4 regions of the Elstera sp. genome follow, and region 3 is predicted to be linked to each of the others. Evidence: predicted binding sites of a transcription regulator. Region 3 holds the regulator's gene; each other region holds the start of a gene.
What was found. The regulator PhoB, encoded in region 3, activates phosphate uptake and scavenging genes when phosphate is short. The targets are predictions, from matches to a motif close to TNTCATAAAACTGTCA.
Positions count from the first base shown of each region.

Region 1: the regulator PhoB is predicted to act here: its motif matches at 3,840-3,855, upstream of ACIQ36_RS00760 (PhoX family protein).
Region 2: the regulator PhoB is predicted to act here: its motif matches at 3,542-3,557, upstream of ugpB (sn-glycerol-3-phosphate ABC transporter substrate-binding protein UgpB).
Region 4: the regulator PhoB is predicted to act here: its motif matches at 3,631-3,646, upstream of ACIQ36_RS13545 (diacylglycerol/lipid kinase family protein).

Region 1 covers NZ_JBILQX010000002.1:50,424-57,532, reverse strand. Annotated here, with positions in the region: gene ACIQ36_RS00780 (ABC transporter permease subunit) at 1-770, shown strand, start outside; gene ACIQ36_RS00775 (ABC transporter permease subunit) at 780-1,679, shown strand; gene ACIQ36_RS00770 (ABC transporter ATP-binding protein) at 1,676-2,698, shown strand; gene ACIQ36_RS00765 (dipeptide ABC transporter ATP-binding protein) at 2,698-3,681, shown strand; gene ACIQ36_RS00760 (PhoX family protein) at 3,960-5,915, shown strand; gene ACIQ36_RS00755 (pyridoxamine 5'-phosphate oxidase family protein) at 6,490-6,930, opposite strand; gene ACIQ36_RS00750 (response regulator transcription factor) at 7,010-7,109, shown strand, end outside.
Region 2 covers NZ_JBILQX010000079.1:1,635-8,743, forward strand. Annotated here, with positions in the region: gene ACIQ36_RS11260 (lactate utilization protein C) at 1-557, shown strand, start outside; gene ACIQ36_RS11265 (Smr/MutS family protein) at 757-1,410, shown strand; gene ACIQ36_RS11270 (helix-turn-helix domain-containing protein) at 1,407-1,760, shown strand; gene ACIQ36_RS11275 (ribbon-helix-helix domain-containing protein) at 1,878-2,129, shown strand; gene ACIQ36_RS11280 (TerC family protein) at 2,316-3,236, opposite strand; gene ugpB (sn-glycerol-3-phosphate ABC transporter substrate-binding protein UgpB) at 3,606-4,919, shown strand; gene ugpA (sn-glycerol-3-phosphate ABC transporter permease UgpA) at 4,992-5,885, shown strand; gene ugpE (sn-glycerol-3-phosphate ABC transporter permease UgpE) at 5,885-6,733, shown strand; gene ACIQ36_RS11300 (sn-glycerol-3-phosphate import ATP-binding protein UgpC) at 6,735-7,109, shown strand, end outside.
Region 3 covers NZ_JBILQX010000013.1:24-7,132, forward strand. Annotated here, with positions in the region: partial or broken gene ACIQ36_RS03435 (phosphate ABC transporter ATP-binding protein) at 1-556, shown strand, start outside; gene phoU (phosphate signaling complex protein PhoU) at 589-1,332, shown strand; gene phoB (phosphate regulon transcriptional regulator PhoB) at 1,337-2,047, shown strand; gene ACIQ36_RS03450 (methyl-accepting chemotaxis protein) at 2,248-3,942, shown strand; gene ACIQ36_RS03455 (methyl-accepting chemotaxis protein) at 4,247-5,866, shown strand; gene ACIQ36_RS03460 (BadF/BadG/BcrA/BcrD ATPase family protein) at 5,869-6,759, opposite strand; gene ACIQ36_RS03465 (hypothetical protein) at 6,756-7,109, opposite strand, start outside.
Region 4 covers NZ_JBILQX010000111.1:1,746-8,854, reverse strand. Annotated here, with positions in the region: gene irrA (iron response transcriptional regulator IrrA) at 1-396, opposite strand, end outside; gene arsC (arsenate reductase (glutaredoxin)) at 625-1,056, shown strand; gene ACIQ36_RS13560 (aquaporin) at 1,053-1,736, shown strand; gene ACIQ36_RS13555 (glycosyltransferase family 4 protein) at 1,711-2,730, opposite strand; gene ACIQ36_RS13550 (UDP-2,3-diacylglucosamine diphosphatase) at 2,734-3,552, opposite strand; gene ACIQ36_RS13545 (diacylglycerol/lipid kinase family protein) at 3,731-4,708, shown strand; gene efp (elongation factor P) at 4,814-5,380, shown strand; gene ACIQ36_RS13535 (inositol monophosphatase family protein) at 5,482-6,318, shown strand; gene ACIQ36_RS13530 (OmpA family protein) at 6,432-7,109, shown strand, end outside.

The DNA.
Region 1 (7,109 bases), on a different contig from region 3:
CCATGTACACGAAGGAATCGGTGCTGAGCGAGTTCCTGTCGCGCTTCCCCGCGACCTTGGAACTGGCGGCAGCGTCCATTCTCTTTGCGGTTCTCGTTGGGCTTCCTTTGGGCATGATTGCGGCGGTGCGACGAAAATCGATGACCGATTATTCGGTCATGACGGTTGCGCTCGCGGGCTATTCGATGCCGGTGTTCTGGTGGGCGCTGATTTTGGTGTTGCTCTTCTCGATGACCCTCGGGTGGACCCCCGTTTCGGGCCGCGTTGGCTTGATTTACTTCTTCCAGCCCGTGACCGGCTTCGTGTTGATCGATACGTTGATTTTGGGCGAGTACGACGCTTTTTGGTCGGCCTTGCGGCATTTGGCCTTACCCGCGATTGCCTTGGGCACGATTCCGATGGCGGTGATCGCGCGGATGACGCGCTCGGCCATGCTTGAAGTCTTGCAAGAAGATTATGTGCGCACGGCACGCGCGAAAGGCTTATCGCCCTTACGGGTCGTCGCCGTCCATGCGCTGCGCAACGCGCTGATCCCGGTTGTTACCGTCATTGGTTTGCAGGTTTCGACCCTGTTTTCCGGCGCGGTGCTGACCGAGACGATCTTTAGCTGGCCGGGCATTGGCAAATGGCTGATCGAAGCGCTGTCGCGCCGAGATTATCCTATTTTGCAAGGGGCGCTGATGCTGATTGCGACGACGACCATCCTCGTCAATCTGCTGATGACGCTGACCTACGGTATTATTAATCCGCGCATTCGCCATAAGCGCTAGGGAGGGGTGATGACCAGTCTTTCTGTCAATACAGCGCCGACAATTGCCCCGCCTGGGCCGTTCCGGCTGTTCTGGCTTGAATTTTCCAGCAATCGCGGCGCTTTTGCCGGGCTTATCTTGATCGTTACGATGATTTTGCTGGCGGTTTTTGCCCCTTGGGTGGCCCCGCATAGCCCCATCGAACAATATCGCGATGCGTTGCTGGTGCCGCCCGTTTGGACGGATGAGGGTAGTTGGCGCTTTATTCTCGGCACCGATGATATTGGCCGCGATATTCTCTCGCGCATCCTTTTCGGCGCACGCGTATCGCTGCTGATCGCCGTTATCGTGGTGGCGGTGTCCATTGTCGTTGGGATTGCCTTGGGGCTGATCGCCGGGTTCTTTCGCGGGATTGTGGAAATCGCGCTGCTGCGCTTTATGGATATTCTCCAGTCCATGCCCACGCTGCTGCTGGCGCTGACCATCGTCGCCATTTTGGGGCCGGGGCTGAATAATGCCATGGTCGCCGTGTGTATTGTGCTGCTGCCGAGTTTCGTGCGCCTCACCCATGCGGCGGTTCTATCGGAACTGACCAAGGATTATGTGCTGGCGGCGCGGATGATCGGCTCCTCTAAGTTCCGGCTCATGGTGCGCACGGTGTTACCGAACTGCTTGGCCCCTTTGATCGTGCAGGCGAGCCTTAGTCTTTCAACGGCGATTCTGGATACGGCGGCGCTGGGCTTCCTTGGGCAAGGCGCGCAGCCGCCGACGCCGGAATGGGGAACCATGCTGTCCGACGCCACGCAATATCTGCAACGCGCCTGGTGGGTGACGTTGCCGGGCGTTGCCATTCTGTTGGCGGTGCTGGCCTTCAATCTGATCGGCGACGGTCTGCGCGATGCTCTCGATCCGAAGTTGAAACGCTCATGAGCCTGCTTGAAATCCGCAATCTCACGGTCGAATTTCCCACGTCGCGCGGCTTGTTCCGCGCGGTCGACGGGGTCGATCTTACCGTTCCTGAAGGCGAAGTGCTGGGCGTGGTCGGGGAATCCGGCTCCGGTAAATCGGTCTCGATGCTGGCGACGATGGGGCTTTTGCCCGATTACGCCATTATTCGCGCCGATAAGCTTAGCTTTGACGGGCGCGATCTTCTGACCCTCAGTGCGGCGCAACGCCGGGCAATTGTGGGCAAAGATATCGCCATGATCTTTCAAGAGCCGACGACCAGCCTGAACCCCTGCTTTACGGTCGAATATCAGATCGATGAAGCCTTGAGGGTTCACACCTCGGCCAATAAGGCCCAGCGCCGGGATCGCATCGTCGAACTGCTCAATCAGGTCGGTATTCCCGATCCGGTCTCGCGCCTCTCGTCCTATCCGCATCAGCTTTCGGGCGGGATGAACCAGCGCATTATGATTGCGATGGCGATTTCGTGCCGTCCGCGCCTGCTGATCGCCGATGAGCCGACCACCGCGCTCGACGTGACCATCCAAGCGCAGATCATGGATTTGCTCACCCGCCTTCAGCGGGAGCAGAAAATGACCATGGTGCTGATCACCCACGATATGGCGGTGGTGTCGGAAGCTGCGCACCGCATGCAGGTGATGTACGCGGGCCAAGTGGTGGAGCAAGCGCCGGTGGAACGCCTGTTCACCGCGCCGCGCCACCCCTATACGGCGGCGCTGCTCAATGCGCTCCCCGAACATGCGACGGCGGTGCTCGGCGGGCCGCGCAAGCGGTTGCCGACGATTGCGGGCGTGGTGCCGGGGATTGGCGACCGCCCGAAAGGTTGCCTGTTCAACCCGCGCTGCAGTTTTGTAAAAGACCGTTGCCGGTCGGAAGCGCCGCTCTTAAAGCCCGAAACCTTTGGCGGGGCTGTGCGCTGCCACACGCCCCTTGATGGCCAAGGCCAGCCCCACGACCGGCTAACCTCCGGGGAGACCGTGTAATGACCGATCTCATGAAAGCGGTGGACCTGCGCCGTCACTATGGCGTCAGCCGGGGGCTGTTCCAACCGAGCGCGATGGTGAAAGCCGTCGATGGCGTGTCCTTCACCCTCAACGCCGGGCAAACTCTGGCGATTGTGGGCGAAAGCGGCTGCGGCAAATCCACCCTCGCGCGCCTGCTGGCCCTGTTCGAGGAGCCGACCGAGGGCGAACTCTTCATCGACGGCAAGCCGGTAACGCAGGCCGATGCCGCCACGCGCAAGCGCTTGCGCCAAAGCGTGCAGATGGTGTTCCAGAACCCCTATGGCTCGCTCAACCCGCGCCATACGATTGGCCGCGCGCTGGAAGAGCCGCTGGCGATCAACCGGCCCGAGATGAGCGCCGCGGACCGGCGCGCGGCTGCCGAGGCGATGATGGCGAAGGTGGGGCTGCGGCCCGAGTTCTACGGGCGCTATCCCCATATGTTTTCGGGCGGTCAGCGCCAGCGTATCGCCATTGCGCGTGCGCTGATGCTGAACCCGCGCATTGTGGTCGCCGACGAGCCCGTCTCGGCGCTCGATGTGTCGATTCAGGCGCAGGTATTGAACCTGCTGATGGATTTGCAGGACGAGTTCGACCTTGCCTATGTGTTCATCTCGCACGATCTCGGCGTTGTTCGACACATCGCCTCCGACGTGATGGTGATGTATTTGGGGCGGCCCGTGGAATATGGGCCGGTGGAGCAGATTTTCGAAGATCCGCGCCACCCTTATACCCGAGCGCTCCTCGGCAGCCGTCCGCGCTTGCGGGCGATTGGCGAGCCGCCGGAAAGCCGCCCGCGCCTATCGGGCGAACTGCCCTCGCCGCTCAACCCGCCCTCCGGCTGCGCCTTCCATAAGCGTTGCCCGCTGGCAGAAGCATCGTGCAGCCAGACCCGGCCCGAGCCGATTTTAGTCGGCAACCGGATGGTTGCCTGCCCCATCGCGCTCCGCGACCGCGCCGCCTAATCTGGAACCCCCGCCGTCACACGCGGGGGTTTTTCTTGGAAAGGCGCATCGCCCAGCACGAATGAGGCACCCCTGAAAGCGGTATTGGCTCCTATCGCCTCATATAAATCTCAGGTCTAGCGCAGAATTGTATCAGATTGGCTGGCAGCATTATCAGTAGTCATAAAATGGTCATCCGTGCGTTCTAGAGTCCGGCGGCGCAAGCTTGCCCTTGGTTGTCATGGATGATTTCGGGCGGCTCCCGCCGTATTTTGTGCCCAGCCAATGGATGCCCCGCTATGACCGACATGATTGATACGTCCCGTCGCCAGGCCCTTAAACTTCTTGCCGGTGTTCCGATGCTGCCGCTGGCCGCAGGGACGCTCGCCTCTTTCGTGGCCGGTCTCGGTGATAACACGGCGCTGGCGGCTCCGGCCTTACGCGTTGGCAAAACCCGCTTCGTAAGCATGGCTGCACCGACCCTGTCGAACCCGGCGGCGATGGCGACGACGACGGTCGAATCGGCCATCGAAGTTGAACTGGCGGACAAGAGCCGTCATCGCTTTCCGCTGAGCTATCACCCCTTCTTCATCACCGGCGACATGGTTTCGGACGGTAAGGGCGGCAAGATCCTCGCGGGCGGCTATTACGATATCAATAATCAGCCGATTATCGATAAGTCGGTTCCGGGCAAGGAACGCCACTTCTTCTCCGACGCGCCCGATGGCACCTCGCTGCTGAAGGTTCCGGGCGCAAAAGTGAAGGGCGTGAAGGGCAATACCGTGTTTGCCGTCGTCCAGTTCGAATATACCTCGCTCGATCTCGCCGGGGTCGATGCTTACGGCACGCTGCCGTCGCCGATTGCCGTGCTGACGCTGGACCAGAGCCCGGAAACCGGCATGCTGAGCTTGGTGAAGTATCACAATGTCGATACCTCCAAGGCCCACGGCCTGTGGATCACCTGCGGCGCGAGCCTCTCGCCCTGGGGCACGCATCTGTCGAGCGAAGAATATGAGCCCGATGCGCCGTTCGTCTCCGGTAACAAGCAGTTCAAGGCGTTCAGCAAGAACGTGTATGGCGACGAAACGAAGGCCAATCCTTACCATTACGGCCATATGCCGGAAATCATCGTCCATGCCGATGGCACGGGTTCGGTGAAGAAGCATTACAATATGGGCCGCATCTCGCACGAATTGGTGCAGGTGATGCCGGACAATCGCACGGTGCTGATGGGTGATGACGCCACCAACAGCGGCCTGTTCCTCTTTGTTGCCGATAAGGCGAAGGACCTGTCGTCGGGCACGCTTTATGTGGCCAAATACGCGCCGGGCTTCACGCTCGATACCTCGGCAGCGGGCACCAAGATCACCTGGATTAAGCTTGGTCACGCCACCAGCGCCGAAATCGAAGCCATGGCCAATAGCCTGAAGCCGTCGGACATTATGGACGTGAAGAAGGAAGATCCGAACGACGCGTCCTACACCAAGATCTTCTACAATGGTGCCGCCAACTGGGTGAAGATGAAGCCCGGCATGGAAAAGGCCGCCGCCTTCCTCGAAACCCATCGCTACGCCTATCTCGTCGGCGGCTCGATGGCCTTCACCAAGATGGAAGGCACGACGGTTAACGCCAAGGATAAGGTTGCTTACTCGGCCCTGCAAAACATCGTCGACTCGATGGTCAAGGGCGGTAAGGGCTTCAATGAAGAAAGCAATATTGCGCTCGACAAGGCCCTGAACGCCGGGGGCGTGGTCGAGCATAAGCTCGGCGGCGGCGTGTCGGACAGCAAGGGCGCGAAGATCGTCAGCGAGTGGGTCCCGCTCAGCAGCAAAATGCTGTTGGTCGGCGAAGACATTAAGGCCGATGGCCTGGGCAACCTGTCGAACCCGAACATCATCGGCAACCCGGATAATCTGAAGTTCTCGGAAAAGCTGCGCACCCTCTTCATCGGCGAAGATAGCGGCAGCCACGTGAATAACTTCCTCTGGGCCTATAACGTCGATACCAAGGAACTGGCGCGTCTTCTGTCGATCCCCTCGGGGGGCGAGTCGACGGGGCTGCACGCCGTCGATGAACTCAACTGCTGGACCTACATCATGAGCAACTTCCAGCACGCCGGGGACTGGAACAAGACGCTGCACGCCAAGGTGCAACCGACGCTCGATCCGCTGGTGCGCGCGAACTATAAGGATCGCTACGGCGCGGCCGTCGGCTATCTGACGCTGGCCACCACGGCGATTAAGCTGCACGGGTAAGAACGAACGGGTGGGGGCTTCGGCCCCCACTTGATGAGGTTAAAGAACGCCGGGGCCGCGAGGTTCCGGCGTTTTCGTTTCGGGAAATGCTATGTGCAACTAAAGCGAGATATGAGAAAGTGCACGATAAATTTGATGGCAACAGGATAATTTCGGAGGATAAAATTTTGAGAACTCAAGGGCAGAGAGTGCTATTTTCATTGTTAATATTAACTCTCTCTTTGGTGCCAATCCTACTGACATGGATATTCACTCGTTATAATATAGGCGCGTCGTGCGGCGGGTATTTTAGGTGTGGCAGTGATTTTGTTGCAGCTTTATATGTTGCGGGATTGATTTTTTGCTTATTTATATCACGATCAAGAAATTTATTTAAGTATATTATTTATATTAATATATTTTTTATATTGTCTTGTGTCTGTATATTTTTGGGAAATTTCTCATTTGAGGGGGCGAGTTCTCGAGTCGTGGCTAAAACTCAATTTCTAACTATTATTATGCCTTATATTTCTTATTACTCGCCCCTTGTGATGCTGTTGGATAAAAAGAGTGAAAAATAAGGAGCCGCGTAACCTTACAACATCCCCGTCTCCAACCACACCACCCGCCCGAACCCCGCGACGAAATGCAGGCGCGGGGCATTCAGCCGATACAGGTGGAAATCGGTGAATTGATAGTACATCTCCGCCTCGGGATGAGCGGCAAGATAGGCCCCCCGCAGCGCCTCTTTATCGGCGGGCTCCACAATTCCTTGCAGCGTTACCCGGCCCGCCGCCAGCGCGTCCGGGGCGGTGGCGACCGCGTCCGATTCCAGCAGCAGCGAGGCGCGCGGATCGGCAGCCAGATTCTGGGCGTGCTGGGAGAGGGTGGAGAGCAACAGTAGCGGCATCAGATCATCGCCGACCAGTGTCGAGACCAGGGAAGCGTAAGGATCGCGCGCCGCGCCCATCAGCGTCGCCAGCGCGCCGCGCCGGGCGGTCTGCATGATCGTGCGGGCTTCTTTGGTCAAATCCATGGCGATGCTTCCTTTTTTTGCCGTAAACTCGTGCCAAACCGAAGGTAGAGTGACCCGGCCATTAGCAGAAGGGCAGAGAATGCCGCAGACCATTGCGTTAATCGACGACGATCAAAATATCCTCACCTCCGTTTCCATGCTGCTGGAAGCGGAAGGGTTCGAGGTGCGCACCTATCCCG
Region 2 (7,109 bases), on a different contig from region 3:
GCCGCCAGATCGGCCTTGCCCGCACCGACAAGGATCACGCCGAACTGGTCGATCTGTTCGAAGAAATGGCGAAGGCGCTTTCGGCGACCGTGAGCCATATCCCCAATAGCGCTGGTGTGCCCGAGGCCGTCGCCACCTATCTGGCCGAGCAGAATCTGCCCGCCCAGGCCGTCGTCGCCCCCGCCCTGCAAAGCGTGCCCTGGGCCGACCGACCCACGCTGGAGCTGCGCTTCGGCAAAGCCGTGAATGAGGATCTGGTCTCGATCACCCCCGTTATCGGGGCGGTGGCGGAAACCGGCACGCTGGTGCTCACCTCCGGCCCGGAGTCGCCGACCACCCTTAATTTCCTGCCCGACACCCATATCGCTGTCGTCAACCGCAGCCAGATCACCGGGCGCTACGAGGATGTGTGGGATAAAATCCGCGATAACGGCGCGCTGCCGCGCACGGTGAATATGATCTCCGGCCCGTCGCGCACGGGCGATATTGAACAGACCATCCAATTAGGCGCGCACGGCCCGCGTCGGCTGCATATCCTCATTCTTGACGAAGCCTAGGCGCGCACTCAGGTTAACGCCTGTCGGGGGTTTCACCCCCGATGCGCCCACCTAAGGGGCTTGCCCCTTGGGAATCCCATTTCTTTTGAAAATAGTCTGCCAAAACGATTCTCATGACGGCTTCCTCCCCCGCCCCCGGTTCCCTAAGGGCCGCCGCCCTTAGGCGGGGGTGCGGGGGCAGCGCCCCCGCCGTCTAAGCATGGCCCCGAAGAAAGAGCCTCCCGCCCCGCGCCCGCGTCGCCTGCGCGCGCTGACCGAGGCGGAGCGAACCCTGTGGCAGCAGATCACCCAGCAGATTACGCCGCTGCGCCCCGCGCCTGCGCCGAAACCCGTGGAGCCGCCGCCTGCGCCCGCGAAAGTACCGGAAGCGCCCATCGCCAGCGTCGGCGGCCCGATGCTCGCGCCTGTCAAACCGGCGGAACCCGCGCCGGTGAAGCGCAAAGGCCCACCGCCGATCAAGGTTGGCAAGCTCGATAATATCGACCGCGCCACCGCCCGGCGGTTCGCCAAGGGCGAGCGCGAGATCGATGGGGTTTTGGATTTGCACGGCATGACCCAGGCCGCCGCCCAAGATCGGCTGATCGATTTTCTGTTGGGGGCCTGGGCGCAGGGCTGGCGCTGCGTGCTAGTGATTACCGGCAAGGGCCAGGAGAAGCCCGACCATCGCCCCTGGCCGGAACCCGAATCGCGCGGTATTCTGCGCCGCGCTCTCCCGCAATGGGTGAATGAGCCGCCGTTGCGCGGCAAAATTCTCGGCATTACTTCCGCCAAACCCCAGCACGGCGGGTCGGGCGCTTTCTATCTGCTGATCCGGCGCGACCGGGACGAGACGAAACGAGGCCCGCGCCCATGACCCCCTTCGGCGAACGCTGCCGCGCCCTGCGCACGACTAAGAAGGTCTCCCTGCGCGCAATGGCCGCCGCCCTGGAAATCAGCCCCGCCTATCTCTCAGCCCTAGAGAACGGCCACCGCGGCCGCCCCTCGCGCGGGCTGGTGCGGCAAATCTGCGACTATTTCGGGCTGATCTGGGACGATGCCGAAGCCATGCAGCGCTTGGCCGACCTCTCCCACCCCCGCGTCACCATCGACACCGCCGGGCTCGACCCGCTGGCGACCGAGCTTGCCAACCGGCTGGCGGAGCGGATCGGGGAGCTCGACCGGGCGACGCTGGCGGAGATTTTGGCGCGGATTTCGAACCCGTAAATCTGAGAGTCCCAGAAAGGGGCGTGCCGAACATTCGGCTGGAGCCGTTCCGTTTACGGATAAGCGCTTATCAGGTTAAGCTGATAGCAACATGCGAAGGTGTAAAGGAGAACTCCAATGACCGAGATGACCCGCTGGACGGTTTCCGTCTCCAAAGATACCGATATCGCCGTGCGCAGTTTCCTCGCCCAGCGGGGGCTGAAAAAAGGCGATCTGTCCAAATTCATCGAAGAGGCCGTAAAATGGCGCGTGCTCGACCAGACCATGGCCGAAGCCCGCCGTAAATTTGCCGACCTGCCATCTGACGATTTGCAGGCGCTCGTCGATGAAGCAACTATTGGCGTGCGTCCAACGCCCAAGGCCGGATAAATCCGTGCGGTTCGTGCTCTGGCGCGAAAATGCGTTCGGCCTTCCTTACCCTGAGCAAGCGAAGGCCGTGAACCGGAAAGCAACCTCATAATAATCCAAAAACCCCCGAAGCCGAGGCTCCGAGGGTTCCGGTTCCCCAAGGGCTCCGGCCCTTGGGCGGGGTGCCGGGGCAGAGCCCCGGCAAAGTTACGCTGCTTTCGCCCGCGTCTTCCACAGCGACAGCAGGATCGAGCCGCCGATGAGGCTGACGGTTAGGCCCAAGGCCAGCGGCGTCGGCATTTTCCACACATCGACCAGCACCATTTTCGTGCCCACGAGGACCAGCACCAGGGCGAGACCGTATTTCAGGTACTCGAAGCGGTGGATGATGCCCGCCAGCGCGAAATAGAGGGCGCGCAGGCCGAGGATGGCAAAGACGTTGCTGGTGTAGACGATGAACGGATCGGTGGTGATCGCGAAGATCGCCGGGATCGAGTCCACCGCGAAGACGAGATCGGTGAATTCCACCAGAATCAGCGCCAGGAACAGCGGCGTCATATACAGCAGCTTATCACGGCGGACCCAGAAGGCGCGGCCTTCATAGTTTTCCGTCACGCGGAAGTGCTTGCGGCAGAAGCGAATGATCGGGTGGTTCGCGGGATCGGGCTCTTTATCGGCCGTGATCACCATTTTGATCCCGGTGATGATAAGGAAGCCACCGAACACATAGATCAGCCAATGCAGCTCCATAATCAGCGCGGTGCCCGCGAAGATCATGATGGCCCGCATCACCAGCGCGCCGAGGATACCCCAGAACAGCACGCGGTGCTGATACTGCGGCGGCACGGCGAGGCTGCCGAAAATCAGGGCGATAACGAACACATTATCGAGCGACAGGCTTTTTTCGATAAGGTAGCCGGTCAAAAACTCCAGCGCTTTGGCTTCGCCAAGGGTGAAATAAATCCCGACGTTAAACAGAAGCGCGATAGCGATATAGAAGCCGCTGAGCCGCAACGCTTCAGGGACGGAAATCGTGCGTTCTTTTTTGTTCAACACGCCCAGGTCGAACGCGAGAAGAACGAGAACAAGGGCGTTGAAGCCAAGCCACGCCCAAATAGGCATATCCATAAGAATCATCCGACTGCGGTGATGCCCGTCGGCATCAGAGCCCGGAAAAAGGCTCCGGGAGGATAATCCGACATCACGGTTGCGACCAACCGTCAGAGGGGCCCGGATCACAGGTTAGAGCGTACATGGCCCAGGCCGCCGCGCGCTTCAAGCCTCCCCTCGCGATATTTTTTTCACACGGGCGCGCGTGCATTTGAAGGCGCGTTTTGGCCGCAAACGCGGGTTGATTCGCGCCAACTGCGCCTGTTTCGCACTGCAATAGCCAGTTTTAACACACTTTTTATGTGACAGACCTGTTATGGCGATGTAACAAAACCATAACCGTCCGCGCGTAAGAGACGGCAATCACTTTCATTGGGGGAAGCTCACATGCGGTCATTTATTGCGGCGCTCAGCCTGGGTACGGTTCTCAGCGTTTCGGCGCTAGCGGCTCCGGTCGAAATTCAGTGGTGGCATGCGATGACGGGCGCGAATAACGATCGCGTCAATCAGATCGTCGAGGCGTTCAACGCTTCGCAAGCTGATTATAAGGTCGTCGCAACGTTCAAATCGAACGATTACACCGAACTGATGAACCAAACGATTGCCGCCTATCGCGCCGGCAATGCGCCGCACATCACCCAGGTGTTCGAAGTCGGCACGGCCACGATGATGGCCGCCAAGGGTGCCGTGAAGCCGGTGTTTGAGTTGATGGCCGAAGCGGGCGAAAAGTTCGATCCGAAATCCTTCCTGCCCGCCATCACTGGTTACTATTCGACCGCCGACGGCAAGATGCTGTCGATGCCGTTCAATAGCTCGACCCCGATTTTCTACTACAATAAGGATGCTTTCGCCAAAGCCGGTCTGGACCCCGAAAAGGCCCCGAAAACCTGGCCGGAAGCTTTCGATGCCGCGAAGAAAATCCGCGCCTCGGGCCACCCCTGCGGCATCACCACGGCGTGGGTGACGTGGACCCAGATGGAAGCCTTCAGCGCGTGGCACAATATTCCGTACGGCACCCAAGCCAATGGCTTCAAGGGTTTCGATACGGAGTTCAAGTTCAACAATCCGACGGTGATCAAGCACTTCGAGACGCTGAACGAAATGCAAAAGGACGGCACGTTTAAGTACGGTGGCCGCACCACGCAGCCGGAAGGCCTGTTCCTGTCGGGCGAATGCGCGATGATCGCCACCTCCTCGGGTTTCTTGGGTAATCTCGCGCGCAACGCGAAGTTCAACTTCGCCACCGGCATGCTGCCCTATTATCCGGATGTCGCCGGCGCGCCGCAAAATTCGATCATCGGCGGGGCGACCCTGTGGGTGTTAGGTGGCAAGAAGGCCGACGAGTATAAGGGCGTCGCCAAATTCTTCACGCATCTGTCGCAGCTTGACGTGCAGATCGTGAACCATCAGCAGACGGGCTATCTGCCGGTGACGATCGCCGCCTATGAAGAAACCAAAAAGTCGGGCTTCTACGAAAAGAATCCGGGCCGCGAAACGCCGATCCTGCAACTGCAGAACAAGGCCCCGACCGAAAATTCCATGGGCGTGCGCTTCGGCAATCTGCCGAAAATCCGCGACCTGATCATGGATGAAGTCGAAGCCGCCTTCGCCGGTAAAATCACCGTGAAGCAGGCGATGGATAATGCCGTTGCCAGCGGTAACGAAGAGTTGCGCCGGTTCGAGCGCACCGCGAAGAACTAAGCCTTTACATCGTCGATGGGGGCGGGAAGATCACTTCCCGCCCTTTTTTGCTTTTGACCCCGTGGGGGTATCGTGACACCAGCATCTGCCGCCCAGGCCCCGTTTTCCAATAAGCTGCTGCCGCTGCTGTTGCTGCTGCCGCAACTTCTGGTAACGCTGGTCTTTTTCTACTGGCCGTCCGTACAGGCGGTGCAGCAGTCGCTTTATATCGAAGACCCCTTCGGCCTCAGTTCCGAGTTCGCGGGCCTCGCGAATTTCACCGCGCTGTTCAAAGACGCGCGCTATGTGGATGCGTTTCTACGCAGCCTCTTTTTCAGCGCCGCTGTCTCGGCCCTCTCGCTCAGCCTATCGTTGCTGCTGGCGGTTTGTGCCGACCGGGTGGTACGGGGCGCGACGACATATAAAACGCTGCTGCTGCTGCCCTACGCTATCGCCCCGGCGCTGGCGGGCGTGACATGGATGTTCGTTGTCCATCCCTCCATCGGTATCATTGGCCGCGCCTTGATTGCCATGGGGGTCGAGTGGAACTATCTGCTGAATGGCAATCAGGCGATGGGGCTCGTCATCTTCGCCGCCGCCTGGAAGCAGATCAGCTATAATTTCATTTTCTTCCTCGCGGGGCTCCAGTCCATCCCGCACTCGCTGATGGAAGCCGCAGCGATTGATGGCGCAGGGCCCGGTAAGCGGTTCCGCGATATCGTTTTCCCGCTGCTCTCACCCACCGCCTTCTTTTTGCTGGTGGTGAATATCGTCTATGCCTTCTTCGAAACCTTCGGCGTGATCCACGCCGTCACCAGCGGCGGGCCGTCCAAATCCACCGAAATTCTGGTTTATAAGGTGTATTCCGATGGGGTTGTGGGGCTCGATATTGGCGGCTCGGCGGCGCAATCGGTCATTCTCATGGTGATCGTGATTGGGCTGACCTTCGTGCAGTTCCGCTATGTTGAACGGAAGGTGCATTACTAATGGTCGAAAACCGCCCGCTCGCCACCTTCTTCGCCCATCTGGTGCTGATTTTGGGGGTGATTATCGTCACCTTTCCGATTTTCTACACCTTCATTGCCTCCACCTACGAGGGGGCGGACGTTGCCACCGGGCGCGTTGGCCTGCTGCCGAGTAGCAACGGGGTGGAGAATTATTGGCTGGCCCTCACCGCCGGCGCCCGCTTCACGGCGCAAAACCCCGCCTGGCACATGCTAATGAACTCCGCCATCATGGCCGTGACCATTGCCGTGGGGAAAATCATCATCTCCCTGCTCTCGGCCTATGCCGTGGTCTACTTCCGTTTTCCGGGGCGGATGCTGGCCTTTTGGGCGATTTTCCTCACGCTGATGCTACCGGTGGAAGTGCGCATTCTGCCCACCTATAAGGTGATTGCGGATCTGAATATGCTCGACTCTTACGCCGGGCTCACGATTCCGCTGATCGCCTCGGCCACGGCGACACTGCTGTTCCGCCAGTTCTTCATGACCATTCCGCCCGAATTGGTAGAAGCCGCGAAGATCGATGGCGCGGGGCCGCTGAAATTTTTCCGCGATATTCTGTTGCCGCTGTCGGTGACGAATATCGCCGCGCTGTTCGTGATTTTGTTCATCTACGGCTGGAACCAGTATTTGTGGCCGCTGCTCATCACCACCTCGGGCGGGATGGATACGGTTGTCATCGGGATGAAAAAGATGATCGGCGGCGACGATACCCAAACCGATTGGGGCATTGTCATGGCCACCACCATTCTTGCCATGCTGCCGCCGATTCTCGTGATTCTCGTTATGCAGCGCTGGTTCGTTAAGGGCCTTGTGGAACAGGAGAAATAAGATGGCCCAAGTCACGCTCGATACCATTCGCAAGAGCTTCGGCGACACGCATATTCTGCACGGCATTTCCTGCGCCATCCGCGACGGCGAATTTATCGTCGTCGTCGGCCCCTCGGGCTGCGGGAAATCGACCCTGTTGCGCATCGTCGCGGGGCTCGAAACCGCCACCTCGGGCAGCATCACTATCGGCGACCGCGAGGTCAGCAAACTGGAGCCGAAAGACCGCGATATTGCGATGGTCTTCCAGAATTACGCGCTCTACCCCCACATGACCGTCGCCGATAATATGGCCTATGGCCTGAAAAATCGCGGTATGGACAAGGCCGAGATTGAAACCCGCGTGGCGCAAGCCGCCGAAATTCTGCAACTCGGCCCG
Region 3 (7,109 bases):
GGACAAGCAAGATATCTACGATCCGAATATCGACGTGGTGCAGTTGCGTGCCCGCGTCGGCATGGTGTTCCAAAAGCCGAACCCCTTCCCCAAGTCGATCTACGACAATGTCGCCTATGGTCCGCGTATTCACGGCCTTGTGCGCAGCCGTGAAGAAACCGACACGGTGGTGCAAAAGTCGCTAGAACGCGCTGGCCTATGGAAAGAGGTTAAGGATCGTCTGCACGAAGGCGGAACGGGCCTTTCCGGCGGTCAGCAGCAGCGCCTGTGCATTGCCCGCGCTATTGCCGTGGACCCGGAAGTCATTCTGATGGACGAGCCTTGCTCGGCGCTCGATCCCATCGCCACCGCCAAGATCGAAGAGCTGATCGACGAGTTGCGCACGAATTACACCATCGTGATCGTAACCCACTCGATGCAGCAGGCCGCCCGCGTCTCGCAGCGCACGGCGTTCTTCCACTTGGGCGATTTGGTGGAAGTGGGCGATACCGCGCAGATCTTCACCAATCCGAACGATGAACGCACTCAGGGCTATATCACCGGCCGCTTCGGCTGAGCCGAACGCCCCCTGGGTAGAAGGAAATCCCCATGTCGAATGAACATATCGTTTCGTCCTTCGACGAAGAGTTGCGCGCGCTGCACAAGTCGATCATGCAGATGGGCGGATTGGTCGAAGCCCAGATTGCCCAATCGATGCAGGCGATGGGCCGCCGCGACAGCCAGCTCGCCTCCGCCGTGGTCGCGGCCGACGCCAAGGTAGACGCGCTGCATCACGAGATCGACGAGCAGGTTGTGCGCATGCTGGCCCTGCGCCAGCCGATGGCGTCGGACCTGCGCACCGTCGTCGCCTCGCTCCGCATCGCGACCGATCTGGAACGGATTGGCGATTACGCGGCGAATATCGCCAAACGCACCTTAGCGTTGAACGTATCGCCGACGGTGAAACCGGCGTCGGGCGTGCTGCGCATGGGCAAGATCGTCCAAAGCATCGTCAATGATGTGCTCGACGCTTACGCCGAACGCAATGCCGAGCGGGCGGCAGCCATCCGCGAGCGCGATACGGAAGTCGATGAACTCTACACGTCGATCTTCCGCGAGCTTCTCACCTATATGATGGAAGACCCGCGCAACATCACCGCCTGCACCCATGTGCTCTTCATGTCGAAGAACCTGGAGCGCATCGGCGATCATGCCACCAATATTGCCGAAACGATCTACTATATCGTGCGCGGTAAGGTTCCGGACGAAGAGCGCGCCAAGGGCGATCTGTCCAGCATGACGGCGATGACCGATAAGGGCGTAACCTACGTTGCCGACAGTAAGGGAAGTTGAGGGCATGTCCCCAGTAACCCCTCTGGTGCTGGTCGTCGAAGATGAAACCGCGATTGCCACCCTGCTCCGCTATAATCTGGAGCGGGAGGGCTTTCGCGTCTGTATCGCCACCGACGGCGAAGAAGCCCTGATTATCGCCGCCGAGCAAAACCCCGATTTGGTGCTGCTCGACTGGATGCTGCCGATGCTCTCGGGTATCGAAGTGTGCCGCCGCCTGCGCCGCCTGCCGAACGCGCGCGCGACGCCGATCATCATGCTGACGGCCCGAGGGGAAGAGGGCGATAAAATTCGCGGGCTCGATAGCGGGGCCGACGATTATGTGACGAAGCCGTTTTCGGTCTCGGAACTGATCGCGCGGGTAAAGGCCGTTTTGCGCCGGACCCGCCCGTCGGTGGATGGCGAGAGCCTGACTTTCGCCGATGTGATGTTGGATCTCGCCGCCCATCGGGTGCGCCGGAACAACCGCGATATTCACTTAGGGCCAACCGAGTTTCGCCTGCTGCGCTACCTGATGGAGCATCCGGGCCGGGTTTTCAGCCGCGAGCAACTGCTCGATGCCGTGTGGGGGGCGGATGTTTATGTCGAACCCCGTACGGTCGACGTGCATATCCGGCGCTTGCGCAAAGCCCTGAATGCCGAGGGCGAAACCGATATCGTCCGCACCGTGCGCTCGGCGGGTTATGCGCTCGATGAGACGGTGGACGTTAACGGATAAGCCGAACACCGCGCCGTTCCTTACAAATTTTGGCCAGGGCTTTGCTCTGGCTTTTTTTTATGAGCAGCCCATAGGCATGCGGATGGCGCAGGGGCACCTTGAAAATATCCACTCGATCTTTACTAAAAAACAGTAAAATATATATGTAATATGAGTGTTCCGGTCGCACCGGGTGGTATTCCCCTAAGGAGGGTTAGGCAGTGTCTTTTGGTCTAATTTCGTTGAAGAATTTAGGCGTTCAACAACGCTTGATCCTAACATTTATCGCTTTGGTCGCCATCATCACGGGAGCGATCACCCTAAATTCCTACCGCGTCATCCATACAGCACTCCTCAAAGATGCGCAGATCAGCGTCGATCGTGGGCTGGGGGTGATGAAGCAGCTTATCGAGGCGCGCGGCGGCAGTTTCGCTATGGTCAATGGTCAATTGATGTTGAACAATCTTGCCGTTGGCTTCGATGTAAGTTTGGTCGATAGCGTTAGCAAAGTGACGGGCGGCGTTGCGACCATCTTCCAAAAAGATGAGCGCGTCACAACGACCGTTCTAAAACCCGACGGATCGCGCGCCATCGGAACGAAGCTCGCGCAAGGACCCGCCTACAACAGTGTATTTCGCGACAAAAAAACCTATCACGGGCCAGTCGATATTTTGGGCAAGCCCCATATTGCCGTTTACGAGCCGATTCTGGATGGGGCGGGCCAGGTGATTGGCATTTTATTCGTCGGCATGCCCGCATCGCTCGTGACTCAAGAGAGTAATGCTATTCTGCGCGATAATTTGATTGGGGTTGGTCTCGCGCTCATCGCCGGGTCCGTTATCGTCGCCTGGGTCGTGCGCTCGCAGATGCGCCGCGTGTCGCGCCTCACCGAACTTTTCGGCGTGCTCGAGAATGATCCAAAAGTTCTGCAGTTGGAGGATACCCACCGCAGCGACGAAATCGGCGCGCTGGCGCGGGCTTTGGTGGATTACTCTAACCAAATCGTAACGGCCCGCCGCCTGGCAGAGCAGGAAAAGCAGCATACCGAGCGCGAAATCGCCCGTAAGCAGATGATCGAGGGCGCGATTGCCAGCTTCGGCAATACTATCGACGGCGTGATCGCTACCGTCGTTTCGGCAGCAGCGCAATTACAGCAGAATGCCGAAACGGTGAATAGCAATGCGCTACTCACCTCGGAGCAGAGCAACGAGGTGGCCGTTGCCGCCGAGCAGGCCACCGCCAATGTGCAAACCGTGGCGTCCGCCTCGGAGGAACTGAATGCCTCGGTCCGCGAGATCAATCGCCAGGTCGCCGACGCCGCCAAATTTGCCGGCGCCGCCGTATCGGAAGCGGAGCAAACCGGCATGATCGTCCGCACGCTCTCCGAAGCAGGGCAGCGGATCGGCGAAGTGGTTAGCTTGATTTCGGATATTGCCGCCCAAACCAATCTTTTGGCGCTGAATGCCACTATCGAAGCCGCGCGGGCGGGGGAGGCCGGTAAGGGCTTCGCCGTCGTCGCCGGGGAGGTGAAAAACCTCGCGGGGCAAACCGCGCGCGCGACGGAAGATATTCAAAACCAAGTCGGGGCGATTCAGAGCGCGACCCAGCAGGCGGTTGCCGCTATCGCCTCCATTTCCAATACCATCGGCCATATCAACGAAATCAATCTCGGCGTAAAATTCGCGATGGAAGAGCAAGGGGCCGCCACTTCGGAAATCGCGCGCAACGTTTCCGAAGCCGCCAGCAGCACGCAGAATGTGACAAACATTACCATCACCGTTACGACCGCTGCGGTCGAAACTGGCAGTCTGGCGAGCGAAGTTCTGGCGGCGGTCGGAAGCCTGACCGAGCAAACCGAAACCCTAAAGCACGAGGTTCGTCACTTCCTCGGCAAGGTCCAGCACGACGCGGCGTAAAACCGCCACGGTCGCGCAAGCTTTCCCTCCCCCCCATCGTATTACTGAACGCCCGGAAGACGGTTCACCCGTCATCCGGGCGTTTTGTCGTCGATCAATGTCGGAGCAAAGAGGGCAAGCCATGCGGCTCACGCATATATGCGTGCGTAGATAGGCAAATAATTGCCATCGAAACTTTCATAACTCTCAACTACTTTTTCGTATGACGGTCCTCGAAACAATATACAGGAGCCAGATTGTGAAATTTTTCTTACAAACCATGAGCTTAACTCAGAGGCTTATTGCCATTTTTATAACCATTTCGGTGATCACATCTGCCTCTGCCATCATCAGTTCTTACTTTATTATTCGATCCGCTCTTTCCCACGATGCCGAAGCTGCGTTAGAACGCAATAGTAATCTTTTAAAAACGCTCGTCGCCCATCGCGGTAAGTTGGAAATCATCGATGGCAAACTGAGCCTCGGTGGTAAACCGCTTGCGGGCGATTTTACGGTGGTGGATGAATTTGCCCGCCTGTCGGGTGGCGTTGCGACAATCTTGCAAGGGAATGAGCGCATCAGCACTACGGTTCTCGACGCAAGCGGTAAACGCATTGTCGGTACGCGCATGGAAGCCAGTGCCGCCTATGATGCCGTGTTTAGAGACAAAAAGCCCTATGAGGGCCTCGTGCAGATCTCCGGCAAACCGTATCTGGGGCGCTTCGAGCCGATTCTGGACAGCAACCGCGCGGTTATCGGCGCTACCGTCGTCGGCAGGCCGATGGCGCAAGTCGATGCCGAAAGCGGGAAGATCATGCAAGAAAACCTGCTGGTCGTCGCCGTGCTCGTGCTGCTCGGGGCGGGGATAATCGCCTGGGTGGTTCGGGGGCAGATGCGCCACGTTAGCTATCTGGCCGGGCTGTTCAAGGTGCTGCAAACCCAGACCGAACCGCTCCAGATCGCCGATACAGACCGGAGAGATGAAATCGGCACCCTCGCCCGAGCCCTCGTCGATTATTCCGAACAGCTTCAGCGCGCCCGCAGCCTCGCCGAGGAGGAAAAACGCCATACCGAGGAGCAATTGCGCCGCAAGGCCACCGTGGAGAAAGCCATTGCCGGGTTTAGCGTGAGCGTTGATCAGGTCATCACGTCCCTGGTTTCGGCCTCTGAACAATTGCATCAAAATTCCGAAACCCTGAACCAAAATGCCGCGCTGACCTCGCACCATAGCGGCGATGTTGCTGCGGCCGCCCATCAGACGACCGGAAATGTGCAAACGGTAGCCTCGGCGACGGAAGAATTGAACGCCTCGATCCGCGAAATCGCCCGCCAGATCGGCCAGGCCGCCACCATCGCCGGAACGGCCGTAGATGAAGCCCGGCAAACCGGCGCGGTCGTTAACACCCTGTCCGAAGCCAGCCAGCGCATTGGCGAAGTGGTCAGCCTTATTACCGATATTGCGGCACAAACCAATCTTCTGGCCTTAAATGCCACCATCGAAGCCGCGCGCGCCGGGGAGGCGGGGAAAGGTTTTGCCGTGGTCGCTGCCGAAGTCAAAAGCCTGGCCGGGCAGACCGCGCGGGCGACCGACGATATCCACGCCCAAATCAGCGCCATTCAGGCCGCAACCGGCCAGGCCGTCGATGCCATCGGCACCATTGCGCAAACCATCGAGCGGATTAACGGTCTCAATCTTGGGGTCAAATCGGCGGTGGAGCAGCAAAGCGCCGCAACGTCCGAAATTGCCCGGAATGTGAGTGAAGCCGCCAGCAGTACCGAGACCATGAGCGGAACCACGCGGGAAATGAGCGATGCTGCCGCCCAAACCAGCGCAACCTCGGCCGATATTCGTGCCGCCGTCGCCAGCCTCACGGGGCAAGCTGCCGTACTTCGAACGGAAGTAATGCGCTTCTTTGCCGCCGTCCAGGCCGCCGATGCGGCTTAATCCTAAACGCTAAGGCTTACCGGCGGCGGGGGCGGCTCCGGCTGTCGGGCCAGAAAAACCGCCCCCTGAACCGCCGTTCCCAGCGGTCGCACCACGCGCGGCACAATCTCGGGCGGCAAATAATCGCCGATGGCAGGGGCGAGACTGCCCCCCAGGGCCACCGGAAGCGTCGCGCTCGGATCGGCGGTCGAAATCAGCGCGCCAATCTCCTGCCCGGCTTCGCGCATGAGCAGAACCGCAAGCTCGTCGCCCGCCTCGGCCATTTCCACAATGAGCGGGGCAATCTCGGCATAGAGCGCCGGGGTTGCCGTGCCCACCGTTGCAAAAAACCGCTCCCAGGTTCCGCCCCATAGGCTAAAGCACAGGCGGGTCAACGGCTCCCACGGGCGGCGACCGTCGATCGCGCGTTGGGTGAGGTTGACGAGCAGCAAGCCAAGCCACGCGCCGCTACCCTCGTCGCCGCTGGGAAACCCCCATCCGCCAACCTCGCACCATTCCCCCGTCTCGGCCCGCGCCGCCGCGACCGAGCCCGTGCCAACGGCGACCGATACACCGGGCGCGAACCCCAATGCGCCCACCAGTGTCGTATAAGAATCTGTGCAAATCCACGTCGGGGCCCGCAAGGGATTCAGCGCTTCGAATAAATGCCGCTGGGCAAGCAGATTAACCCCCGCAAGCCCCAGAACGACCCGCGCGTCGCGCAGGCTTTCCGGCGCGAGCCCCAAGGGCTCCAGCGCCGCCGCCACGGTTTGGACAACCGCTTCCCAGGCCTGCCCAATGCCCTGACTGAGGCCCGAGGCGGCCCCCCGCGCTTGGCTGAGCGGCGACCCATCCTCGGCTTCGATGAGCACCCGGGTTCCGCTGCCCCCGCCATCGACACCGATATAGATCATGCAGGAGTGTCCTCTCTCAAAATAAGCTGAAGCCCCGATAGGGCCGCCGCGATAGTGCCATGCCGATAATAGGCCGCTTCGAGCGCCTGCGCCTGTTGGAAAATCGCGGCGCGTACCCAAGCCTCCTGAAGATTTTCAGGCGTCATCATGCCCATGACGGTTTCGAGCCAAAGCGAGACGATAGATAGATCGGTTGGGGTTTCTGAAGCAATCCGCAGCGCAAGCGATGCCACCGCACCCAGCCCGGCGAGGGCGGCCTGTCCGTTAGTGCCCGAAAGTGCGATAACCCAGCGTTGGCCCGCCATCGCCCATAGCCGCCGCAGTGCCAGCGGCGCGCCGGGGGCGAGCAA
Region 4 (7,109 bases), on a different contig from region 3:
GATGATATCCACCCGCTCAACCTGCGTGCCTTCGGGGGCCATTGGCAGACTGGGCAGAACATCGTTCAGCGCATCGGAATGGGCACCGTGGATATCCATGAGACGCGCATCGTCTTCAAAGAAGAAGTGAAAATGCTCGCTGGTATTGGTATCGAAATAGCAGCGCCCGGCTTCCACCACCACTTCGCGCAACAGGCCCGCTTCGGTGAACTGATGCAGGGTATTGTAGACCGTCGCCACCGACACGCGCACGCCAGCGGTCAAGGCTTCGCCGTGGAGCTGTTCCGCCGTAACGTGCCGATCCTCGCCCTTGAACAGCAGCCCGCCGAGCGCCAACCGCTGCCGCGTGGGGCGCAAACCAACGTGCCGCAGCCGTTCGATCAGCGCGACTTCCATCGGGTTGGCGGGCACAGCCTCGTCCAGCGCAGCGGCATCGTCGCTGACGGGCGTGGGCACAGGGGCGTGAGGGGCAAGGTCTTGGGTCATGATGATCTACTATAGCGCTTTCCGAGCAGTTTGCAATCATTCTAATCTACGTGGCCCGCGCATTCTGTCGCAGCGCTTGGCAGCGGGGAATATATCTATTATTCTCGAAATATCGAAAATATCCTTGGACACTGCATAATGACCCCGCCCAGCGTTACAATTTACCACAATCCGAAATGCGGAACCTCCCGCAATACCTTGGGGTTGATCCGCAATGCGGGCATCGAGCCGCAGGTGATCGAGTATCTCAAAACCCCGCCAAGCCGGGCCGAAATCCTGGCCTTGGTGGCGAAAATGGGCCTGCCGTTGCGCGATATCCTGCGCGAAAAAGGCACCCCTTTCGCCGAATTGGGCCTTGGCAATCCCGATCTGTCGGACGAGGCCCTACTGGACGCCATCGACGCGCACCCGATCCTCCTCAACCGGCCCATTGTGGTGACGGAAAAGGGCGCAAAACTCTGCCGCCCGTCTGAAGCGGTGCTGGACCTGCTGCCCACACCGCAGCAGGGCGCGTTCACGAAAGAAGATGGCGAAGCGGTGATCGACGCCCACGGCAAGCGGGTGATATGAGCCGCCCCCTCCTGCCCGCTCTCGTGGGCGAAGCGCTCGGCACCGCCCTTCTGCTGGCCGCCGTCGTCGGCTCCGGGATCATGGCCGAACGGCTCGCCGACGGAAATGCCGCCGTCGCGCTGCTGGCCAATGCCATCGCCACCGGGGCCGCTTTGGTGGTGCTGATCGATGTTTTCGGGCCAATCTCCGGCGCACAGTTTAATCCCGCCGTCACGCTGGCCCTGGCGGTGCGGCGGCAAATGCCGTGGCCGCGGGTTCTGCCCTATATCGGCCTTCAGATTCTGGGAGCGATTGCGGGCGTTTGGCTCGCCCATGCCATGTTCGATATGCCGATCTTGCAAACCTCGGCCAAACTCCGCAGCGGGCCGGGGCAATGGCTGTCGGAGATCGTCGCCACCGCCACACTGCTCACCGTGATCTTCGCCGCCCTGCGGACGAAGAGCGAGGCGCGCTTGCCCTATAGCGTCGCGCTGACAGTGGTGGCCGCCTATTGGTTCACCGCCAGCACCAGCTTCGCCAATCCCGCCGTAACGCTGGCGCGCGCCCTGACCGATAGCTTCGCCGGGATACGCCCCCAGGACGCCCCCGGCTTTATTCTGGCTCAAATGATCGGCGTCGGCCTTGCCGTTGGGCTCGACCGCTGGTTGCGCCGGGTTACGCCCGCGCCTCTTCCCGAATAAGCGCCAGCGCGTTCAGGAACTGCCCCGCTGCCGCCGACCAGGAGTAGCTGAGTGCGTGCTCGCGGCAGGCGGCGCGGTCGACCGTGAGCGCCGCAAGCGCCGCTTCCCGCAGGTCTTCGCTGAGGGCACCGACCGGCTGGGCGGCTTCGCTCAGAATATCACGCGGCCCCGTGACGGGATAGGCCGCGACCGGCACGCCGCAGGCCAGCGCTTCCAGCACGACCAGCCCGAAGGTATCGGTACGGCTCGGAAACACGAACACATCGGCGGCGGAATAGGCGCGCGCTAGTTCTTCGCCGTGCTTCGCGCCAATGAAATGCGCTTTCGGATATTGGCGCTGCAACTCTTCGCGCTGCGGCCCATCGCCGACGATCAGCTTCGAGCCGGGCAGATCAAGCGCGAGGAACGCGCCAATGTTCTTTTCCACCGCAACCCGCCCGACATAAGCGAAAACCGGTTTTGGCAGATCGAGCGGCAGCGGTTCGCGCGGGCGAAACAATTCTAAATCTGCCCCGCGCGAGAAGCGCACGATATTGCGGAAGCCGCGCTGATCAAGCTCCGCTTCGAGGCTCGGCGTCGCCACCATGATGCGGTCGGCGGCATTGTGGAAGCGGCGCAGGAAGGCATAGCTCCACGAGGCCGGAATGCCGGTGCGCGCGTGCAGATATTCGGGGAATTTGGTGTGGAAGCTGGTGGTGAAGGGCCATTGGCGTTTCACTGCCAGCTTCTTGCCCGCCATGCCCAGCGGCCCTTCGGTGGGCAGATGCAGCGCGTCGGGGTTGAACGCATCCAGCAGCGCTTTGAGGCGTTTCATCGGAAACAACGCCAAGCGGATTTCAGGATAGGTCGGGCAGGGAATGGTCCGGAAGCGATCCGGGCCGATCACCTCCACCACATGGCCTTGGCCTTCCAACTCGCGGCGCACGGTATCGAGCGTCCGCACAACTCCGTTGACCTGGGGAAACCAGGCGTCGGTCACAATCGCAATGCGCATAGGTTATCGGGCCAATATGTTAGCGGTGGAAGCAACGGGTTGGCGGGCAGGATGCCAACCAAAGAGCTGACGGATTTCGGCCCAATGCAGAATTTCCAGGCGACCGTCGAAATGCTCCACGAGGGCCGTGCAGCTTTCCACCCAGTCGCCATCATTGCAGTAGAGAACGCCTTGAATATCGCGCATTTCAGCGTGATGGATGTGGCCGCAAACGATGCCATCAAAGTTGCGGCGCTTGGCTTCTTCAGCCAGCGCATCTTCGAAATGGGAAATATATTCCACCGCGTTTTTCACGCGCTGCTTCAGATATTGCGACAGCGACCAGTAGGAAAACCCGAGCTTGTGCCGGGCGGCATTGAACCAATGGTTCACGCTGAGAACCACATTATAGGCCCAGTCGCCTAAGTAGGCGAGCCACTTGGCGTAACGGATCACACCATCGAACTGATCGCCGTGAATAATGAGAAGGCGCTTGCCCGTCGCCGTCACATGCACCGCCTCGTCAAGCACCGTGACGCCGCCAAACTGCATATCGCAATAATCGCGCAGGGCTTCGTCGTGATTGCCGGGGATGTAGATGACTTTCGTACCCTTACGGGCTTTGCGCAGCAGCTTTTGCACAACGTCGTTATGGCTCTGCGCCCAAAACCACGAGCGCTTCAACCGCCAACCGTCAACAATATCGCCAACAAGATAGAGATAATCCGATTCGGTAAATTTTAAAAAATCCAGCAAGGCATCGGCTTTACATCCTCGGGTTCCGAGATGTATGTCCGAAATCCAAATGGCCCGATATTGGGTAATGTTAACTTCTGCATCCATGATTTTGGCACGCACTTCGTTCTTATGATTCTCCCCTTTCTGCCAGTCACTCATGACATGTTTTTGACGGTCGGCGAATTTCATGAAACCGTCGTATTACGGTCACGGATTTGACGCCTCGAACGCGGTTTTTGGAGCGCGAAACAACGGCCCCCTGCGAAGAAGGAAGCGTCGGTCGATGGACGGAAGCGCGCACTCGGCAACAAGCCCCGCCGTAACCCCCGGAGCGGAGGGGCTCGCGGAACGGCCGCTGCGGATCATCCTCAACCCCACCGCCGGGCATGCGCGCGGGGCGCGGCTAAAACAGGCGCTGGACCGGCTCACGGCCGCAGGCGCGACCTGGAGCATTACCGAAACTAAAGCGCGCGGCGATGCCGAAGCCCTGGCGGAAAGCCTGGCGCGCGAGGCATCCGTTGGCGCAATTATCGCCGCCGGGGGCGATGGCACGATTAACGAGGCGATCAACGGCGTTCTTGCGGCCCAACGGACCGGCGTCATCCCCGCGCCGTTCGGACTGCTACCGCTCGGCACCGCCAATGTGCTGGCGGGCGAACTGAGTATCGACACGCCGGAAAGCGCGGCGCGTGCGCTGATCTCGGGCAGTACGCGCAAGATCACCCTCGGGGCCTGCCTAGGTGCGGACGGGGCGACACGCTATTTTTCGATGATGGCGGGCGTTGGCTTCGATGCGCGCATCGTCGCTGGGATCGATCCCGCGCTCAAACGCCGCTTTGGCAAGGGCGCGTATGTTTGGCAAACCCTGGTGGAATGGCTGCGCTTTCAGCCCGTCGCCTACCGCGTGACGATTGAGGGCGAAACCTCCGACGCGGCGTCCTTGATTATCGCCAACGGCCATTTCTATGCGGGTCGTTTCGTGGTGACGCCGGAAGCCGATTTGGCCGACCCGGCCCTGGTTGCGGCCAATTTCACCAAGCCGGGCCGCTGGGCCGCGCTGGTCTATGCCGCCGCCCTGCCGATGGGGCTTTTGCCGAAGCTCCCCAGCTTGAACCGCCAAAAAGTGCAAAGCCTGTTCGTCGAAGGCCCAGCGGGCGAGCCGGTGCAGGCCGATGGCGATATTATCGGCACCCTGCCCGTCCAAATCAGCCTTGCAGCCGAGCGCTTAACGATTTTCGCACCCCAACGCGCCAGATCATAGGGGGGGCGCGTTCCGGGTCTTACGGCTGGCGTTGCTCTCCTGCCCGCAAGCTGCTAGGTTCCGCGCGCTTTACTTTAGAGACCGACAGGACAACAGGTTTTTCCGATGAAAATCAATGCGAACGAACTGCGCCAGGGCAATGTGCTTGAGACCGAGACGGGCCTTTGGGCAATCTTGAAAGCCAATCACGTTTCGCCGGGCAAGGGCGGTGCCTTCGTTCAGGTCGAAATGCGCAACCTGCGCACCGGCATTAAGCGTGACGATAAGTTCCGCTCCGGCGAACAGGTGGAGCGCGTGCGCATCGACGATGAGGAATTCACCTTCCTGTTCGGCGACGATACCATCCTGACCTTCATGAACCCCGAAACCTACGACCAGCTTGGCGTTCCGATGGAACTTTTGGGCGAAAAGGCCGGGTTTCTGCAAGATGGCATGAAAGTGCAGATCTCCTTGTACGAAGGCACGCCGATCAGCGTTTCCCTGCCGCAGCAGGTGGTGCTGGAACTGGTGGAAGCCGATCCGGTGGTGAAGGGGCAAACCGCTTCCTCCTCCTACAAGCCGGGTAAGCTTGAAAACGGTATGCGCATCATGATACCGCCCCATGTGGAAGCCGGGATTAAAGTTGTGGTAGCGACCGAAGACGGCTCTTACGTCGAACGTTTTAAGGGCTAAGATACACGGGCGGCGGCGGATTTTCCGCAGGTCGCCCCCGAGACACATTAGACGCGGATCGGGCTGTCCCGGTCCGCGTCGTTCTTTGAAAGGGTGGGGTTATGGCGCGTTCCGCCATCATTACCGTTATGGCAAAAGCGGCGGAAAAAGCCGCCATCCGTTTAGTGCGCGATTTCGGCGAGGTTGAAAAACTTCAAGTGAGCCGCAAGGGCGTGGCCGATTTCGTCTCGCAGGCCGACATCAAAGCCGAAGAAACCCTGCGTCAGGAGCTTGAAAAAGCCCGCCCTGGGTACGGCTTTCTGCTGGAAGAAGGCGGCGAGGTCAAAGGCGATGGCGTGAACCGTTGGATCGTCGATCCGCTCGATGGCACGGTCAATTTCCTGCACGGGCTCCCGCATTTCGCCATTTCCATCGGCCTTGAGCGCGAGGGCGAGTTGATCGCGGGCGTGATCTACGATCCGGTAAAGCATGAGATGTTCCATGCGGAAAAAGGCGGCGGGGCCTTTTTGAACGATTTCCGCCTGCGCGTTTCCGCCCGGCGCGACCTGCCTGCCGCGATGATCGGGTGCGGTCTGCCCGCCGCCGGTCAGCCGGGGCACGAGCGCGCGCTGAAGCAGCTTGCGGTGATGATGGCGCAAACGGGCGGCGTGCGCCGCATGGGCGCGCCGTCGCTGAACCTCGCTTACGTCGCCGCCGGACGTCTCGACGGCTATTGGGAAGAGGGGCTGCACCCCTGGAACCTTGCCGCCGGTTTGGTGTTGATTAAGGAAGCGGGCGGCTACACCTCGGATGCCACCGGCGGTACGCGCATGCTGGACACCCGGAGCGTGGTGGCGGCGAATGATTCGCTTCATCACAAGCTGAGCCAGTTGCTGCGTAAAGCCACACCGCCCGCCCCGCGCGCGGCTGCGGCCCCCGCCGCCGCACCGGACGCTTAAAGCCCAGGTTCTCCCCTGGATTTTCAACGGCGTCGCGCGTAGGCTTCGCGCCGAGAGATAAACGCGCGGAAAAGCGACGCGGGACGCCTATGGCCGGACAAAGGGAGTAGGAGATGAGCAGGGTTCAGAAAAAGGTCGGGTTCGCGCGTGGGGTTGGCTTGCTCACCTCCGGCCTTATTCTGGGGACTCTGCTGCCCGCCCCCGCTGCCGAAGCGCAGCTTTATGGCGCTGGACGGAATAATAGCGCCGTTGTGATCGATGAAGATGTGCTGGGATCGTTGGGCGGCGGCGGCGCGCGCCCCGGTGTCGGTGTCGGTTTTCTGCCCGCCCCGCCCGCCGCGCCGCGCAGCAAGATTAATCAGGTGCCGCCGCCCAAGGTTAAGGCCGCCCCGCCGCCGCCCGTGGTTGCGACGCCCGCACCCGTCGCGCACGCGCCTGCCCCGGTTGCGCCGCCTCCCGAAGCCGCGCCCGTCCCGGCATCGGCCCCGCCGGCTCCCTTGACCGTTGCGACGCCGGTTGCAGCCCAGCCCCAAACGCCGCGCCCCGATCCCGGCCCCCCGCCGGTCCCCGGTCCTGCGCCTGCCCCGGTCGAACCGCCGCCCCCGCCGAAAGTTGCCGTGGTCGCCCCGCCCCCGCCGTCTGCCCCGGCCCCCGCCGTAACGCCGGTCGTGGCCGTTCCGAGCCCGACGATGACCGACAAGGGCGCGCGCCTGCTGTTCTTGCCGGATAGTGCCGACATCCCCACAACGGCGCGCCCCACCCTCGAGAGCATCGTGAAGCTGGTCCAGAGC